DNA from 2 places in the Nocardioides sp. CPCC 205120 genome. Region 1 is predicted to be linked to the other one. Evidence: predicted binding sites of a transcription regulator. Region 1 holds the regulator's gene; the other holds the start of a gene.

Region 1 (8,003 bases):
CTCGAGCGGCACGCCGTACTGCAGGCCGATGGAGACCGCGATCGAGAACGCGTCCATCACGCCGGCCAGGGTCGAGCCCTGCTTGCCGAGCTTGAGGAAGATCTCGCCGAGCTCGCCGTCCTCGTGGGCACCCGAGGTCATGTAGCCCTCGGCGCCACCGACCGTGAAGGACGTGGTGCGCGAGACGCGGGACTTCGGGAGGCGCTTGCGGGTGGGGGCGTAGACGACCTTCTCCACGACCTTCTCGACGACCTGGGCCGCAGCAGCGGCGTCGGCGGCGTCGGCCGCGTCCTTCTTCGCCTTGCCGCCACCGTCGGAGAGCGGCTGGCCGACCTTGCAGTTGTCGCGGTAGATCGCGGTGGCCTTGAGGCCGAGCTTCCACGACTGCAGGTAGACGTCCTCGATCTCCTCGACGGTCGCCGTCTCCGGCAGGTTGACCGTCTTGCTGATCGCGCCGGAGAGGAACGGCTGCGCGGCGGCCATCATGCGCACGTGGCCCATGGGCTTGAGCGAGCGGGCGCCCATGGCGGTGTCGAAGATCTCGTAGTGCTCCTGGCGCAGGCCGGGGGCGTCGATGACGTGACCGTGCTCGGCGATGTAGGCGACGATCGCCTCGACCTGCTCCGGCTGGTAGCCCAGCTTCTTCAGGGCGCGCGGGATGGTTTGGTTGACGATCTGCATGGAGCCGCCGCCGACGAGCTTCTTGAACTTCACGAGGGAGAAGTCGGGCTCGATGCCGGTGGTGTCGCAGTCCATCATGAAGCCGATGGTGCCGGTGGGTGCGAGCACGGAGGCCTGCGCGTTGCGGAAGCCGTTGACCTTGCCCAGCTCGACGACGTCGGCCCACGCCTTGGTCGCGAGGCGGTGCACCGCGGTGTCGTTGGTGTGCAGGGTGCGGACCACGTCGTTGGCGGCCTGGTGCTTGCGCATGACGCGCTGGTGCGCCTCGGCGTTGCGGGCGTAGCCGTTGTACGGGCCCACGATCGCGGCGAGCTCGGCGGAGCGCTTGTAGGACGTGCCGGTCATGAGCGACGTGATCGTCGCGGCCATGGCGCGGCCGCCGTCGGAGTCGTAGCCGAGGCCCATCGCCATGAGCAGCGCGCCGAGGTTGGCGTAGCCGATGCCCAGCTGGCGGTAGTTGCGGGTGGTCTCGCCGATGGGCTCCGTCGGGAAGTCGGCGAAGCAGATGGAGATGTCCATCGCCGTGATGATGACCTCGACGGCCTTCGCGAACAGCTCGCCGTCGAAGGTGTCGTCGTCGCGCAGGAACTTCAGCAGGTTGAGCGACGCCAGGTTGCAGGACGAGTTGTCGAGCGACATGTACTCCGAGCACGGGTTGGACGCGGTGATGCGGCCCGTCTCGGGGTTGGTGTGCCAGTCGTTGATCGTGTCGTCGTACTGCAGGCCCGGGTCGGCGCACTCCCACGCGGCCTTCGCGATCTTGCGGAACAGGTCGCGGGCGTCGACGGTCTCGATGACCTCGCCGGTCTGGCGGGCGCGGAGGCCGAACTCGGTGCCGTCCTCGACGGCGCGCATGAACTCGTCGCTGACGCGGACCGAGTTGTTGGCGTTCTGGTACTGCACCGAGGTGATGTCGTTGCCGCCGAGGTCCATGTCGAACCCGGCGTCGCGCAGCGCGCGGATCTTGTCCTCCTCGCGCGCCTTGGTCGCCACGAACTCCTCGATGTCCGGGTGGTCGACGTCGAGGACGACCATCTTGGCCGCACGACGCGTGGCGCCGCCCGACTTGATGGTGCCCGCGGACGCGTCGGCGCCGCGCATGAAGGAGACCGGGCCGCTCGCGGTGCCGCCGCTGGACAGCAGCTCCTTGCTGGAGCGGATGCGGGAGAGGTTGAGGCCGGCGCCGGAGCCGCCCTTGAAGATGAACCCCTCCTCCTTGTACCAGTTGAGGATCGAGTCCATCGAGTCGTCGACCGAGAGGATGAAGCAGGCCGAGACCTGCTGCGGCGACGGGGTGCCCACGTTGAACCACACGGGCGAGTTGAACGAGAAGTACTGGTGCACCAGCAGCCAGGTGAGCTCGTGCTCGAAGACCTCGGCGTCCGCCTCGGACGCGAAGTAGCCGTTCTCGACGCCGGCCTTGACGTACGTCTTCACGACGCGGTCAACGAGCTGCTTGAGGCTCCACTCGCGGGCGTCGGTGCCGACGGCGCCGCGGAAGTACTTCGACGTGACGATGGTCGAGGCGTTGACCGACCAGAAGTCGGGGAACTCGACGCCGCGCTGCTCGAAGACGGTCTCACCGGTCTTCCAGTTCGTCTGGACGACGTCCCGACGCTCCCAGGTGATCTCGTCGTACGGGTGCACACCACTGCTGAACACCCGGTCGATGGTGAGGCCCGTCGTGCCGTTCGCCCGACCTGCGGCGCCCGTTGCTCCGGGGCCGCTCACCGTCTCCGTCATGGAATCTCCTCGTCACTCTCGGTCGCTGCGTCGTAAGTCGTTTCAGGTCGTCATCGCGGGCCGGAGGGGCCTTCTGCACAACAAGGCCGCGACGACGGGTGTTCCGGTTGTTCGGTGCTGCTGGGGTGCTGCTGGGTGCTGCCACGGAGGAAGGAGTGGTGCGCCCGGCACGCCGCTTCCCCACGACGCGCCGGGCGGTCTGGTGGTCAGCCGGAGGCGGCTGACGTGGCCCGTTCACGATGCTCGCCGCGGGCACCGACACTCTCGGCGCCGTTCCCCTCGGCGGCGACCGCCGCGGCCTCCCGGTCAAGACGCAGCAGCGCGATCTCGGCCTCGAAGTCGGCGGCGGACTCGAACGAGCGGTAGACGCTGGCGAAGCGGAGGTAGGCCACCTCGTCCAGCTCGCGGAGCGGGCCGAGGATCGCGAGCCCGACCTGGTGGGCCGGGAACTCGGCCGAGCCGGAGGCGCGCAGGGCGTCCTCCACCTGCTGGCCGAGGCACGCGAGCGCGTCGGTGCTCACCGGGCGGCCCTTGCAGGCCTTCCGCACACCGGCGATCGCCTTCTCGCGGTTGAACGGCTCGGTCGCGCCCGAGCGCTTCACCACGGTCAGCTGCATCTGCTCGACCGTCGTGAACCGCTGCTCGCACCCGAGGCACGCGCGCCGGCGACGGATCGAGGCGCCGTCCTCGGCGACCCGCGAGTCGAGGACCTTCGTGTCGCTGTTGCGGCAGAACGGACAGTGCACGACGGACTCCTCTCGGGCGCTGGGGGTGTGGACGAAACGGGGTCTACCTGTGGATGGATCTGCACTTCGTGTGGGTATCCAGACCCCGGCCTGTGAACTAGATGTGGATAACTACACGGCTGTAAGTACTAGATGTGGGGGTAACCGTACGCGCGGTCCCCTAGAGGTGCAAGCGGATCGGCGTGTCTCCCGACACCCGCCCGGAGCGGTCCACGAACACGCAGGTCAGCGCCCCGCCGACGGTTCGGCGCGGCGTGTCGCGGACCCCGCGAGACCCTCCCCGGAGGCACTTCGCGAAGCCTGGGGACGGGTCCCACCGTGCGCCCGCGGGATTGGGGACGGTGGGACATGATGGAGCGGTGCGAGGAGGCAGGAGGGCGGGGTCGCGACGCGAGTCCACCGCTGCGCCCCGCCCCCGCGCCCGGCTCGCCGCCCTGGCCCTCGGGATCACCGTCACGGTCGTCGCGTGGGGCTACCTCGTCTGGGTCGCCATCGACTTCGGGGCCACGGCGCGCGCCGGCGAGAGCGCGGCCTGGTGGTTCGTGGCGCTCGCCTCTCTGGGCGCCATCGCGTGCCTCTTCATCGCGCTGCTGCTGGGCACGACCGCCCTGCGCATCCTCGGCGCCGCGCCCCCGCCCCCCGACCCGGACGCTCCCCCGCGTCCCAGCGGCGGCAAGCGCGCCGCACGCTGACTGACCGTCCTCCACAGGCGCCCGTACGACGGGTAGCCGAGCCCCGCGAGTCTCGTTAGATTCGTGAGCACGCCGGCGCGATCGGGGCGCCGGACACCTCGGGAGGATCCATGCGCCTGCGACGACGGCTGCTCGCCTGCACCCTGGCCGGTACGACGGCACTCACCGCCTGCACCAGCGACTCCGGCGACACCGACGACGACGCCGAACCCAGCGACAGCACCAGCAGCTCCAGCGCACCGGTCGAGTCGACCACCACCGCCCCCACACCCCCACCCCTGCCCGACGAAGCCACCGGCGACGACGACGCAGCCGCCATCGCCTTCGTCGAGCACTGGGTGGAGTTGCTCAACTATGGTTTCGCTACCGGCGATACGGCTCCGGCCCGCCAGACGGCCGCGGCTTGCAGCACCTGCATGGCCACCCTGGACTACCTGGACGAGACGTTCGGCCAAGGCCCTGTCGGCGCTTGGCGGTTGTCGAATTTGGAAGCGGTCCCGCCTGACGCTGGCGATGCTGCGGCGACCGACGTAGTAGTCGTGGCTGACGTCCTAGTCATCGACGACATCCGCCGATCCACCACGGAAGGCCGCTCCGGCACCTTCGCCTTCGGCCTGACCGGAAAGGTCGGGCCGGCCCCCTGGGCACTCATCTGGTCCGACGGTGAAGAAGCATGACCAAGACTGGACAACACGTGCGGTTGGCCGTCGCCACGATGGGCGCCATCCAGATCTTGTGGGCCACCGTCTCAGACGACGATTCCGGCTCCGACACGGGCGCCAGCCCAGCCAACGGCTCATTCGACGTCTGGTCGACCATGCAGGACGGGGGAGGTCGAAGCCCCGAAGATCGTCGTGGCGGAGGCGCAGCCGCGCCGCAGACCCAAGGACCATCGCCAGCAGAGCTCGGACAGGTGTATTTGGATCGACTGGGTTCGCTCGAGTGCACGGGCGGTTCCATCTGGAGCGGGACCTTGTTCGGCGACTGCCAGGCCCCCGTCGCCTGCTCCGGCGGCGAGACGAGCGACATCAGCTACGTCGAGGTGCTCGCCGGCGGGGGCGACTTCCAGTCCGAGTGCGAGCCGGCCGCGGCCGCTGCAGCGGCCCCCGTCATCACCCCCGCGCTGGTCCTCCAGGCGTTTCAATCCGTGCCGCTGCCCGAGACCGTCCTGACGATCCAACCCCCCGACGGCCTGACCCTGGTCAACTTCGACACGAACTTCTACACCGAGGCCGCACCCTTCACCACCACCGTCACGCTCCTCGGCCAGGCCGTCGAGCTCGACATCACCCCGACGTCGTACACCTGGAACTACGGCGACGGCACCACCGTCACCACCAGCACCCCCGGCGCGCCGTACCCCGACCTCGAGGTCACCCACCGCTACCAACAGGCGGGCAGTTACCAGGTCACCGTCACCACCACCTGGTCGGCCCGCTACCGCGTCAACGGCGGACCCTGGCTCGACGTCGCCGGCACCGTCACCATGCCCAGCGCACCCGTGCCCCTCCAGGTCGACGAAGCCACACCGATCCTCACCGACTGACCGTCCCGCCCCCGAGACCCCCACCGCGGCGGCGCGGTTTCGAGGCTCGCTGGCGCGAGCACCTCAACCACCGGACGGGCGCAGCCATCACCCTTCGGCACGCGGAGCGTGGTTTCGAGGCTCGCCAGCGCGAGCACCTCGACCACCGGACGGGCGCAGTCGCACGGCCGGCGGGTCACGTCCACCAACGGCACGAGGGGCGGAGCCGAAGCTCCGCCCCTCGTGGTCTTCCCCGGTGGACCGACAGGTCGGGGTCGAAGCGACCTGTCGGGGTCTGTGGCCGCCCGAGCGCGCGCCGACGGGGTGCCGGGCGCGGGGCGGCCGGGGTCAGCTGGTGGGCACCACCAGCAGCTGACCAGCCTGCAGCGAGCCGCTCGACAACGCGTTGAGGGAGCGGATCTCGTCGATGACGCTCTGGACGCTCTCACCGTCGGCGGCGCGCTCCGACGCGATGGCCCACAGGGTGTCCCCGACGCCGACGCGGATCGTCTCGGAGGTGCCCGTCGGACCCGGCTCGTCCGTCGCGGACGACACGGACCCCAGCACGACGCCGAGGGCGAGCATCACCAGGAGGGCGAGCGCGACGACGACCACACGACCCCGGTGGGTGAGCCGCACGGTGCTGCGGCGAACGGACGGCGCGGCGACGGATCGCGGCGCGGCCGGACGACGGGTGCGGACGGTGGGAACGGCGTACGTGCTGCTCATGATGACCTCCAGGGGAAGGAGTCGGGTCGGACGAGCTGATGTCTACCGACGGCCACCGACAGTCTTGGTCCGCGTGCTGCTCCGGACCCGCTGTCGATCATCCGTTCGATCGAACACGTGCTCGACAGTAGAGCAGGTGTTCGAACGGATCAAGCACCCGCTCGAGCATTTCTTCGAGCGCCGCCCGCGCGCCGACCGACACGCCGGTTCGAACAGATGTTTGATGACGGAGGTCGCAAACGACTAGCGTGACCTGCGTCGACCGGGCCGTGCCCGGCGCACGACGCAGCGGCAGAAGCAGACGGAGCAGGCAGACGGAGCGCGCCCCGGCGCGGGAAGAAGGCGGAGATGGCGAGCAGCAGCAAGAGCGACGAGGCGGGCGCCACGGTCGAGGACCTGTCCGCCCTCCCCGAGCCCGCCGCCGGCCAGGCCCGCCTGACCCCCCGCCAGGCGAAGGTGCTGGCCGTCATCACCCAGGCGCTCGACGACCAGGGCTACCCGCCGAGCATGCGCGAGATCGGCGAGCAGGTCGGTCTCACCAGCTCCTCCTCGGTCGCCCACCAGCTCAAGGCGTTGGAGGAGAAGGGCTACCTGCGCCGCGACCCGAACCGGCCGCGCGCCATCCAGGTCGTCACCCCCGGCTCCCCCGAGCGCGCCGCCGTCTCGTCCGTCACCGACCCCGACCTCGACGCCGTCCTCGACGAGACGGGCATCGGCGACGCCCAGCCCGCCGCGACGTACGTGCCGGTCGTCGGACGCATCGCGGCCGGCGGCCCGATCCTGGCCGAGCAGCGCGTCGAGGACGTCTTCCCCCTCCCCCAGCAGCTCGTCGGGGACGGCACCCTCTACCTGCTCGAGGTCTCGGGCGACTCGATGGTCGACGCCGCGATCTGCGACGGCGACTACGTCGTGGTCCGCCAGCAGCCCAACGCCGAGAACGGCGAGATCGTCGCCGCCATGATCGACGGCGAGGCCACCGTGAAGACCTTCCAGCGCAAGAACGGCCAGGTCTGGCTGCTGCCGCACAACCCGGCGTACGAGCCGATCGACGGCACGCACGCCACCATCCTCGGCAAGGTCACCGCGGTCCTGCGCCGCCTCTGAGGCACCCGCACCCGCGCCCGCGCGGGCACCGGCCGCTCCACCCACGGTCGATGCCCCGGACGGGCGGGGCGCGCCGTACCCTTGCGGGGACCCGCTCCGAGGAGGTGCCATGTCGGCTGACGCGCCCCGCTTCCCCGTGCTGGAGGCTGCCGACGGCTACGAGATCGCCGCGGTCGACCGGCACGTCGCGACCCTGCTCGACGACGTGCAGCGCGGCCGCCGCACCGGGTTCCACCCCGGCCCCCTCGACACCCGCCCGTTCGCCCTCGTCCACCGCTCCCAGGTGTACGACGCACGCGCCGTCGACGCCTGGTTCGACCGCTGCTCGGGCGAGCTCGAGGCGCGCCGCCACCACCCCTCCGGGCTCGGGCGCGCGACGTACGACGGCGACATCGACGACCCGCCGGAGCTGCGCGACGTCCCGCCGTCGCGGCCCGCGACCGACGACTTCACCAGCACCATCCCCACCTGGGCGCGCGTCGTCGCGCTCGTCGTGATCGTCGCGCTGCTCGGCAGCTACGTGCTCTCCTTCTTCTGAGCCCCGCCGGCCGCCGGCCCGCCGTTCGACCACCGGGTGAACTCCCGCCGTCCGGACGGTGCTCACATCCCCGTTCGCGGGACCTGCCCCGGTTTCCGTCGTTCGATGAGGTGTGACCGAGGCCTCATCCCCCACCAGCACCGGCGCAGGCGTCGAGCAGCAGCTCGCCCTGCCGGCCGTGCCCCGCCGTACCGTGCTCGCCGGCGGCGCCCTCGTCGGCGCCGCGGCCCTCGCCGCCAGCCCCT
Region 2 (8,003 bases), on a different contig from region 1:
TCGAGGGTGACGGCCAGGTGCGCCCCGCGCTTGCTTCCGGCGACGGCGTGCACCTCGTCGACGATGACGGTCTCGACGCCTCGCAGGCTCTCGCGGGCCTGCGAGGTGAGCATGAGGAACAGCGACTCGGGCGTCGTGATGAGGATGTCGGGCGGCCGGGTGCCCAGGCGCCGGCGGTCGGCCGCCGACGTGTCGCCCGAGCGCACCCCGACCTGCACCGGTGGCACCTCGACGCCGAGGCGCTCGCCGGTCGCCCGGATGCCCACCAGGGGCGAGCGCAGGTTGCGCTCGACGTCGACGGCGAGCGCCTTGAGCGGGGAGACGTAGAGCACCCGGCAGCGGTGTGCGGCCTCCTCCGGTGGCGGGGTGGTGAAGAGCCGGTCGATGGCCGAGAGGAACGCCGACAGCGTCTTGCCGGAGCCGGTCGGGGCGACGACGAGCGCGTGGCGGCCCGTGCCGATCGCGTTCCAGGCGCCCTCCTGCGCGGGCGTCGGCGCGGGGAACGCGGCGGCGAACCACGCCTGCGTCACCGGGCTGAAGCGCTCCAGCGCCGAGGTGGGTCCGACCATGCCCGACATCCTGACAGGCGCCACCGACACCCGGCGGGCGCGCGGCCCGGGGACACTACCGGTCAGTCGAGGACCGCGTCGCCCGTCGGGATGTTGACGAGCATCCGCTGGTAGAACGCCATGTCGACCCAGTGGTCGAACTTGTTGCCGACCTCCTTGAACTCCCCGACCTTGGTGAAGCCGCACGCGACGTGCAACCGCTCGCTGGCGGGGTTGGGCAGGGCGACCGCGGCGATCGCGGTGTGCACGCCGGAGATCGCCATGGTCTGGAGCAGGGCCGGGTAGAGCATCCGGCCGACGCCCTGGCCGCGCACCGAGCCGTCGAGGTAGATCGACGTCTCCCGCGTCAGCGCGTAGGCGGGGCGGGGACGGAAGGACCAGGAGTAGGCGTAGCCCACCGCGTGGTCGTGCTCGTCGACGGCGACGAGCAGGTGGTCGCCGGGGTGCTCGCCGTCGAGGCGGGCGCGCCAGTACTCGGCGTCGGGCGGCTCGAGGTCGAACGTGGCGAGCGAGTGCTCGACGGCGTGGTTGTAGATGGCGGCGATCCGGGGCAGGTCGCGCTCGTTCGCGGAGCGGGTCGCGTACTCGGCCATCCGCCCATTGTCGCGCAGGCCGGCCTTGAGAGGATGCGGGGGTGAGCAGCTCGTGGGAGGCCCCGGCCCCGGACGTCAAGGACTGGACGTGGGTCCTGGACCGCCCGTGCCCGGAGTGCGGCACGGCGAGTGCAGCCCTCGACGTCGAGGACCTGCCGCCGCTGCTGGCCGTCACGACCGAGGCGTGGCACCGCGTCCTGGCCCTCCCGGGCGCCGCCGAGCGACCCCGTCCAGGCACGTGGTCCCCGCTGGAGTACGGCGCGCACGTCCGCGACGTGCACCGCGTCTTCGACGAGCGCCTGGCGCTGGTGCTCGAGACGCACCCGGGCCCGGCGCGGTTCGCGAACTGGGACCAGGACGCGGCGGCCGTCGAGGGGCGCTACCACGAGCAGGACCCGGCGGTCGTGGCCGACGAGCTGGCCGACGCGGCCGAGCGCGTGGCCCGGCGCTACGCCCGGGTGGGGCCCGACGACCTCGCCCGCACGGGGCTGCGCAGCAACGGCTCCGCCTTCTCGCTGGTGACGCTGGGGCAGTACCACCTGCACGACGTCGTCCACCACCTCCACGACGTCGGCGCCCCGGTGCGCGACGCCCTCCCCGCCCCCGCCCGTACGACGGTGCGCACCCCCGCGGGACCGCCGGCCGCCGCGACCCCGGGGGAGGGCGCGTGAGGCTCACCGAGTTCTGGGCGCGCCTGGAGGTCGCGGTGGGTCCGCGCCTCGCGCGGTCGTGGGCCCAGACGCAGGTGCACCCCGCGCTGGGCAACCGCACGGTGGTCGAGGCGCTCGACGCCGGGGAGGACCCGCGGGACGTGTGGGCGGTGGTCCACCGCACGCTGGAGCTGCCCGACTCCGAGCGTTGAGCAGGGGCCCGGGACCGCGCGGCGCCCCGGCGGGGACCGGGGCGGGACGCGCCGACACGCCGCGCACGGGTCCTGCCTGACATCGAACACCTGTTCGTCTACGCTTTTCCCACACAGGCACAAGATCGGGTCGAGATGTCCCCAGGCGCCGGCGGCTGACCGTCGTTGTCGGTGGCTCGTCCTAGCGTCGTGCTCACGCGAACGACACAGGCAGCGCACGCTGCCGCTGGACTCGGGCCACGAGCTCGGAGGGGATGGACACCATGGCTGGTGCAGACCGCGGCAAGGCGCTCGACACGGCGCTCGCGAGCATCGAGAAGCAGTTCGGCAAGGGCTCGGTGATGCGTCTGGGCGACGACACCCGGGCTCCCCTGGAGGTCATCCCGACGGGCTCGATCGCCCTCGACGTGGCGCTCGGCCTCGGCGGCCTGCCGCGCGGCCGCGTCGTCGAGATCTACGGCCCGGAGTCCTCCGGAAAGACGACCGTCGCCCTCCACGCGGTCGCCAGCGCCCAGCGCGCCGGCGGCATCGTGGCGTTCATCGACGCGGAGCACGCGCTCGACCCCGACTACGCGAAGGCGCTGGGCGTCGACACCGACGCGCTCCTCGTCTCGCAGCCCGACTCGGGTGAGCAGGCGCTCGAGATCGCCGACATGCTGGTGCGCTCCGGCGCGCTCTCGCTCATCGTCATCGACTCCGTCGCGGCGCTCGTGCCGCGCGCCGAGATCGAGGGCGAGATGGGTGACAGCCACGTCGGTCTCCAGGCCCGCCTCATGAGCCAGGCGCTCCGCAAGATGACCGGTGCGCTCAACGGTGCCGGCACCACGGCGATCTTCATCAACCAGCTGCGCGAGAAGATCGGCGTCATGTTCGGCTCGCCCGAGACGACCACGGGTGGCCGGGCGCTGAAGTTCTACTCCTCGGTCCGCCTCGACGTGCGGCGCATCGAGACGCTGAAGGACGGCACCGACTCGGTCGGCAACCGCACCCGCGTGAAGGTCGTGAAGAACAAGGTCGCCCCGCCGTTCAAGCAGGCGGAGTTCGACATCATGTACGGCAAGGGCATCAGCCGCGAGGGCGGCCTCATCGACGTCGGCGTCGAGTCGGGCCTCGTCCGCAAGGCGGGCGCCTGGTACACGTACGACGGCGACCAGCTGGGCCAGGGCAAGGAGAACGCGCGCAACTTCCTGCGCGACAACCCCGACCTGGCCGACGAGCTGGAGAAGAAGATCCTCGAGAAGCTGGGCGTGGGTCCGCAGGTCGACCAGCCGGCGGAGCCGATCGGCGTCGATGACTTCTGATCCCGCCGAGCTGCGCGCGCTGCTCGACGCCCCTCCGCCGCCCGACCCGGTGGCGGAGGGTCCCGACGCCGACGTCGAGCAGGTGGCCCGCACGATCCTGCTCGACCAGCTGACGGGGCGGGCGCGCAGCCGAAAGGAGCTCGCCGACAAGCTGGCCGCACGCGACGTGCCGGCCGACGTGGCGAGCCGCCTGCTCGACCGGTTCGAGGAGGTCGGCCTCGTCGACGACGCCGCCTTCGCACGCACGTGGGTGGACGGCCGGCGCTCGGCCAAGGGCCTGGCGCGTCGGGCACTTGCGCAGGAGCTGCGGCGCAAGGGGGTCGACGACGAGGTGGCCCGCGAGGCCCTCGACGAGATCGAGCCCGACGACGAGACGGCGACCGCGCGGGCGCTCGTGCGCAAGCGGCTGCGCTCGCTCTCCGGCGTGGAGGCTCCGGTGGCCACCCGCCGCCTCGTCGGGATGCTCGCCCGGAAGGGGTACAGCCCGGGCACGGCGTACGCGGTCGTCAGCGACGAGCTGCGCCGCCAGGGCCGCGAGGTCGACGACCTCGACCACGACCTGGGCGACGACTGAGCCGAGCGGGCGCACCGGGCGGGTGCCATAGTGGCGCGGTGGACATCTCGCTGCTGCGCGCACCCGACGGCGCCTTCTCCCTGGCGGACATCGACCCGGGCGCGACGCCCGGCTTCGACGGCGGCAAGGCCGCGGGCAAGGACGAGCTGTCGGCGGTCGTCGCCGAGCTCACGGACCTGCAGGAGCGTCTCTTCGCGGAGGGACGCACCCGGCCCGACGCCCGACGGGTGCTGCTCGTGCTGCAGGGGATGGACACCTCCGGCAAGGGCGGCACGGTGCGCAAGGTGATCGGGTCGCTCGACCCGCAGGGCGTGGCCATCGCCTCCTTCGGCACCCCGACCCCCGAGGAGCTGGAGCACGACTTCCTCTGGCGGGTGCACTCGCAGCTGCCCACGCCGGGCCGCATCGGCGTGTTCGACCGGTCCCACTACGAGGACGTGCTCATCGCCCGGGTCCGCTCGCTGGTGCCCGCCGAGGAGGTGGACCGGCGCTACGCGGCCATCCGCGACTTCGAGGCCGACCTGGTCGCCGACGGCGTCCGCATCGTCAAGGTCATGCTGCACATCTCCCCCGAGGAGCAGCGCGACCGGTTGCTCGCCCGCCTCGACGAGCCAGCCAAGCACTGGAAGTTCAGCCCCGCCGACATCGACGACCGGGCCCTGTGGGCCGACTACCAGGCGGCCTACGAGCGGGCGATCGCCGAGACGCACCGGCCCGGGACGCCGTGGTACGTCGTACCGGCGGAGTCGAAGTGGTACCGCAACCTGGCCGTCGCCCACCTCCTGCTCGCCGAGCTGCGGGCGCTCGACCTGCAGTGGCCCACCGCGTCGTTCGACCCCGCCGAGCAGCGTCGCCGGCTGGTCGAGGAGGACCCGCTGTCGTGATCCCCCTCCAGCACGTCACGCGGTACGTCGCGCCCCTGCGGGAGGGCGGGAGCCTGCCCGGCCTCGTGGAGGCCGACGACCTCGGCACCTACGTGTGCAAGTTCCGCGGCGCCGGCCAGGGCCTGCGGGTCCTCGTCGCCGAGGTCGTGGTGAGCGGCCTGGCCCGCCGCCTCGACATCCCGACGCCGCGGCTCGTCGCCCTCGAGCTGCACGCCGACCTCGCCCGCTACGAGGCCGACGAGGAGGTGCAGGACCTGCTGCGGGCCAGCGTCGGGGTCAACCTCGGCGTCGACTTCCTGCCCGGGGCCTTCGGGTTCGACCGCTCGGTCGAGGAGGACACGGAGGTCGCCCCCCGCATCCTGTGGCTCGACGCCCTCACGGCCAACGTCGACCGGTCGTGGCGCAACCCCAACCTCCTGCGGTGGCACGGCCGCACCTGGGCGATCGACCACGGCGCCTCGCTCTACTTCCACCACGCCTGGAGCGGCGGCGTCACCGACCCCGCGCGCTTCGCGGCCCAGCGCTGGGACGCCAGCGACCACGTGTTCGCCGACCGCACCGGCGACCTCGCCGCGGTGGACGCCGACGGCCGCGCCCTGCTCACCCCCGACGTCCTCACCGAGGTGGTGGCCGAGGTGCCGGACGAGTGGCTCGAGCCCGTGCCGGGCGCCGCGACGCCCGAGGAGCTGCGCGCGGCGTACGTCCGCTTCCTCACCGCCCGCCTGGACTCCCGCGCCTGGCTGCCGGGAGGTGGCGCGTGAGCGGGGAACGGTCGCCGTACCAGTACGTCGTGCTCCGCTGCGTGCCGCGCGTGGACCGCGAGGAGTTCCTCAACGTCGGCGTGGTGCTCTACTGCGAGGCCAGCCGGTTCCTGGCGGTGGCGTGGCGCGTCGACGAGCAGCGTCTCGCCGCGGCGTTCCCCGCCCTCGACCTCGCCACCCTGTGCCGGGCGCTCGACTTCGTCGACGGGGTCTGCGCGGCCGACGAGCGGGCGGGATCGGCGGCGACGCACCCGATCGGTGTGCGCTTCGGGTTCCTCAAGGCGCCGCGCAGCACGGTCGTGCAGCCGGGACCCGTGCACGGCGGCCTCACCACCGATCCCGCGGCCGAGCTCGCCCGGCTGCGGGACCTCCTGGTGTGAGGGCTCGGACCGCTCAGACGGGCACGAGCTCCACGGCGCCGACCGCGTAGCGCGCCAGCACGACGCGGGCGACCTCGGGGTGGGCGCCGAGCGGCTCGGAGACGGCGACGGCGCCGGCCTCCAGGGCCAGCTCGGCCGCGCGGTCCGGCAGCATCCCGGGCGCGAGGAACAACGAGGCGACCGCGATGTGGCGGCGGCCCTCGCCGCGGAACGCCCGCACGGCCTCGCCGGTCGCCGGGGGAGCGGTCGAGGCGAACGCCGCGCTGACCGGCAGCTTGTGGCGGGCGCCCCACACGCGAGCCAGGCGGGCCACCGCCTGGTTGGCGAGCGCGTCGCTGGACCCGGCGGCCGCGAGCACGAGGGCGTCGAGCTCGCGCACCCGCGCCGAGCGCAGGGCGGCGCGCAGACGCTCGTCGAGCACCTGCAGGAACGCGGCCTCAAGGCCGAGGATGGCCGACGCGCGGATGCCCAGGCCCTCGTGACGTGCGGACGCCTCCGCGATCGCGGCGGGGACGTCGACCTTCGCGTGGTAGGCGTCGGAGAGGAGCAGGGGGACGACGACGATCTCGTCGTGACCCGCGCGCACCAAGTCGTCGACGACGTCCTGGAAGCCCGGACGGGCGAGCTCCAGGAACGCGGGCTCGACGGTGAGGTCGGGGCGCTGCGCGCGCACCTCGGCGACGAGGGCGCGGACGGTGGCGGCGGAGCGGGGATCGCGGCTGCCGTGGGCGAGGGCGATGAGTGCAGGAGCGGCCATGACGGCCTCCTTCCTGAGGTCCGGCCGGGGTGGCCGGGGGCGGGGTGGTGCGGGGTGGGGCGCGCTCCGTGCCCGGGGGCGCGCCGTGGTGGTCGCGGTGGGGTGCTCGGCCGGTGGGCCGGCATCACATGTGGATGCCGCACTCCGTCTTGTTGGTGCCCGCCCAGCGACCGCTCCGGGGGTCGTCGCCGGGGGCCACCCGTCGGGTGCACGGCCAGCACCCGATGGACGGGTAGCCGTCGTAGGCCAGCGGGTTCACCAGCACACCGTTCTCCTCGATGTAGCGCTCGACGTCGTCGTCGCTCCAGCGCGCGATCGGGGAGACCTTCACCTTCTTCTTCTTGGCGTCCCACCCCACGACGGGGGCGATGACGCGGTTGCTCGTCTCGGCGCGACGCAGGCCCGTGGCCCACGCGTCGTACCCGTCCAGCGACGAGCGCAGGGGCTCCACCTTGCGCAGGGCGCAGCACAGGTCGGGGTCGCGCTTGTAGAGCTCCGGCCCGTGCTCCGCGTCCTGCTCGGCGACGGTGCGCGTGGGGCCGATCGTGATGACGTTGACGTCCATCGTCGCCGCGACCGCGTCGCGGGTGCCGATGGTCTCCGCGAAGTGGTAGCCGGTGTCGAGGAACACGACGTCGATGCCCGGCGCGACCTTGGCCGCGAGGTGGGCCAGGACGGCGTCGCCCATCGAGGAGGTGAGGCAGAAGCGCTCGCCGAACGTCGCGAACGCCCACTCGATGATGTTCTCGGCCGGGGCGAGCTCGAGCTCTGCGCCGACGTGCTGGACGATCTCGCGGAGCTCCTCCGACGAGCGTCCCTCGGTCTGGCTCCCGCGGTTCGCGCGGGCGACCTGGGTGGCGATCATGCGGATGCTCCCTTCGTGATCCCGGCCGGGCGCGGCAGGCGCCCGATCATCCGCAACGAGAAGGCGCGCAGGCAGCTGCGGCATTCCCATGCGCCGGCGGGGGAGGACACCTCACCGGTCGCGGGGTCGGTCGTCTCGTGCGGTCGGAGGTCCTCCTCCGCGCAGTAGGGGCAGTGGTAGGGCGCGGCTCGCTCAGACACCGGCCACCTCCGGCTCCCGGGCCGGCTCCCCGCGCAGCAGCGCCTCGTCGGCGCGCACGACCCAGTCGGCGAAGCTCTCGCCCTCGGCGCGGTCGCCGAGGTAGCTCCGGACGACGGCCGTGATGTAGTCGTCGAGGCCGGCGCTGGTGACCTTGTGGGCCCGCAGCTTGCGCCCGAAGTTCGCGTTGAGGCCGGTGGCCCCGCCCAGGTGCACCTGGAAGCCCTCGACCTGCCGGCCGTCCTCGTCCATGACGAGC

Evidence for each region. The regulator LexA, encoded in region 1, represses DNA repair genes until DNA is damaged. The targets are predictions, from matches to a motif close to TCGAACANNTGTTCGA.
Region 2: a site for LexA is predicted at 2,107-2,122, ahead of recA (recombinase RecA). Genes of this name have one in related genera too.

The regions. Positions count from the first base shown of each region.
Region 1 covers NZ_JBMCYY010000001.1:12,828-20,830, forward strand. Annotated here, with positions in the region: gene ACOACO_RS00060 (vitamin B12-dependent ribonucleotide reductase) at 1-2,424, opposite strand, end outside; gene nrdR (transcriptional regulator NrdR) at 2,631-3,170, opposite strand; gene ACOACO_RS00070 (hypothetical protein) at 3,530-3,862, shown strand; gene ACOACO_RS00075 (DUF6318 family protein) at 3,973-4,539, shown strand; gene ACOACO_RS00080 (PKD domain-containing protein) at 4,836-5,408, shown strand; gene ACOACO_RS00085 (LysM peptidoglycan-binding domain-containing protein) at 5,736-6,116, opposite strand; gene lexA (transcriptional repressor LexA) at 6,465-7,220, shown strand; gene ACOACO_RS00095 (hypothetical protein) at 7,330-7,758, shown strand; gene ACOACO_RS00100 (alkaline phosphatase D family protein) at 7,871-8,003, shown strand, end outside.
Region 2 covers NZ_JBMCYY010000002.1:360,628-368,630, reverse strand. Annotated here, with positions in the region: gene ACOACO_RS12825 (ATP-dependent helicase) at 1-569, opposite strand, end outside; gene ACOACO_RS12820 (GNAT family N-acetyltransferase) at 632-1,162, opposite strand; gene ACOACO_RS12815 (DinB family protein) at 1,204-1,833, shown strand; gene ACOACO_RS12810 (DUF3046 domain-containing protein) at 1,830-2,024, shown strand; gene recA (recombinase RecA) at 2,279-3,325, shown strand; gene ACOACO_RS12800 (regulatory protein RecX) at 3,315-3,899, shown strand; gene ACOACO_RS12795 (PPK2 family polyphosphate kinase) at 3,938-4,783, shown strand; gene ACOACO_RS12790 (HipA family kinase) at 4,780-5,544, shown strand; gene ACOACO_RS12785 (DUF3037 domain-containing protein) at 5,541-5,924, shown strand; gene ACOACO_RS12780 (sirohydrochlorin chelatase) at 5,938-6,681, opposite strand; gene ACOACO_RS12775 (phosphoadenylyl-sulfate reductase) at 6,806-7,546, opposite strand; gene ACOACO_RS12770 (nitrite/sulfite reductase) at 7,739-8,003, opposite strand, start outside.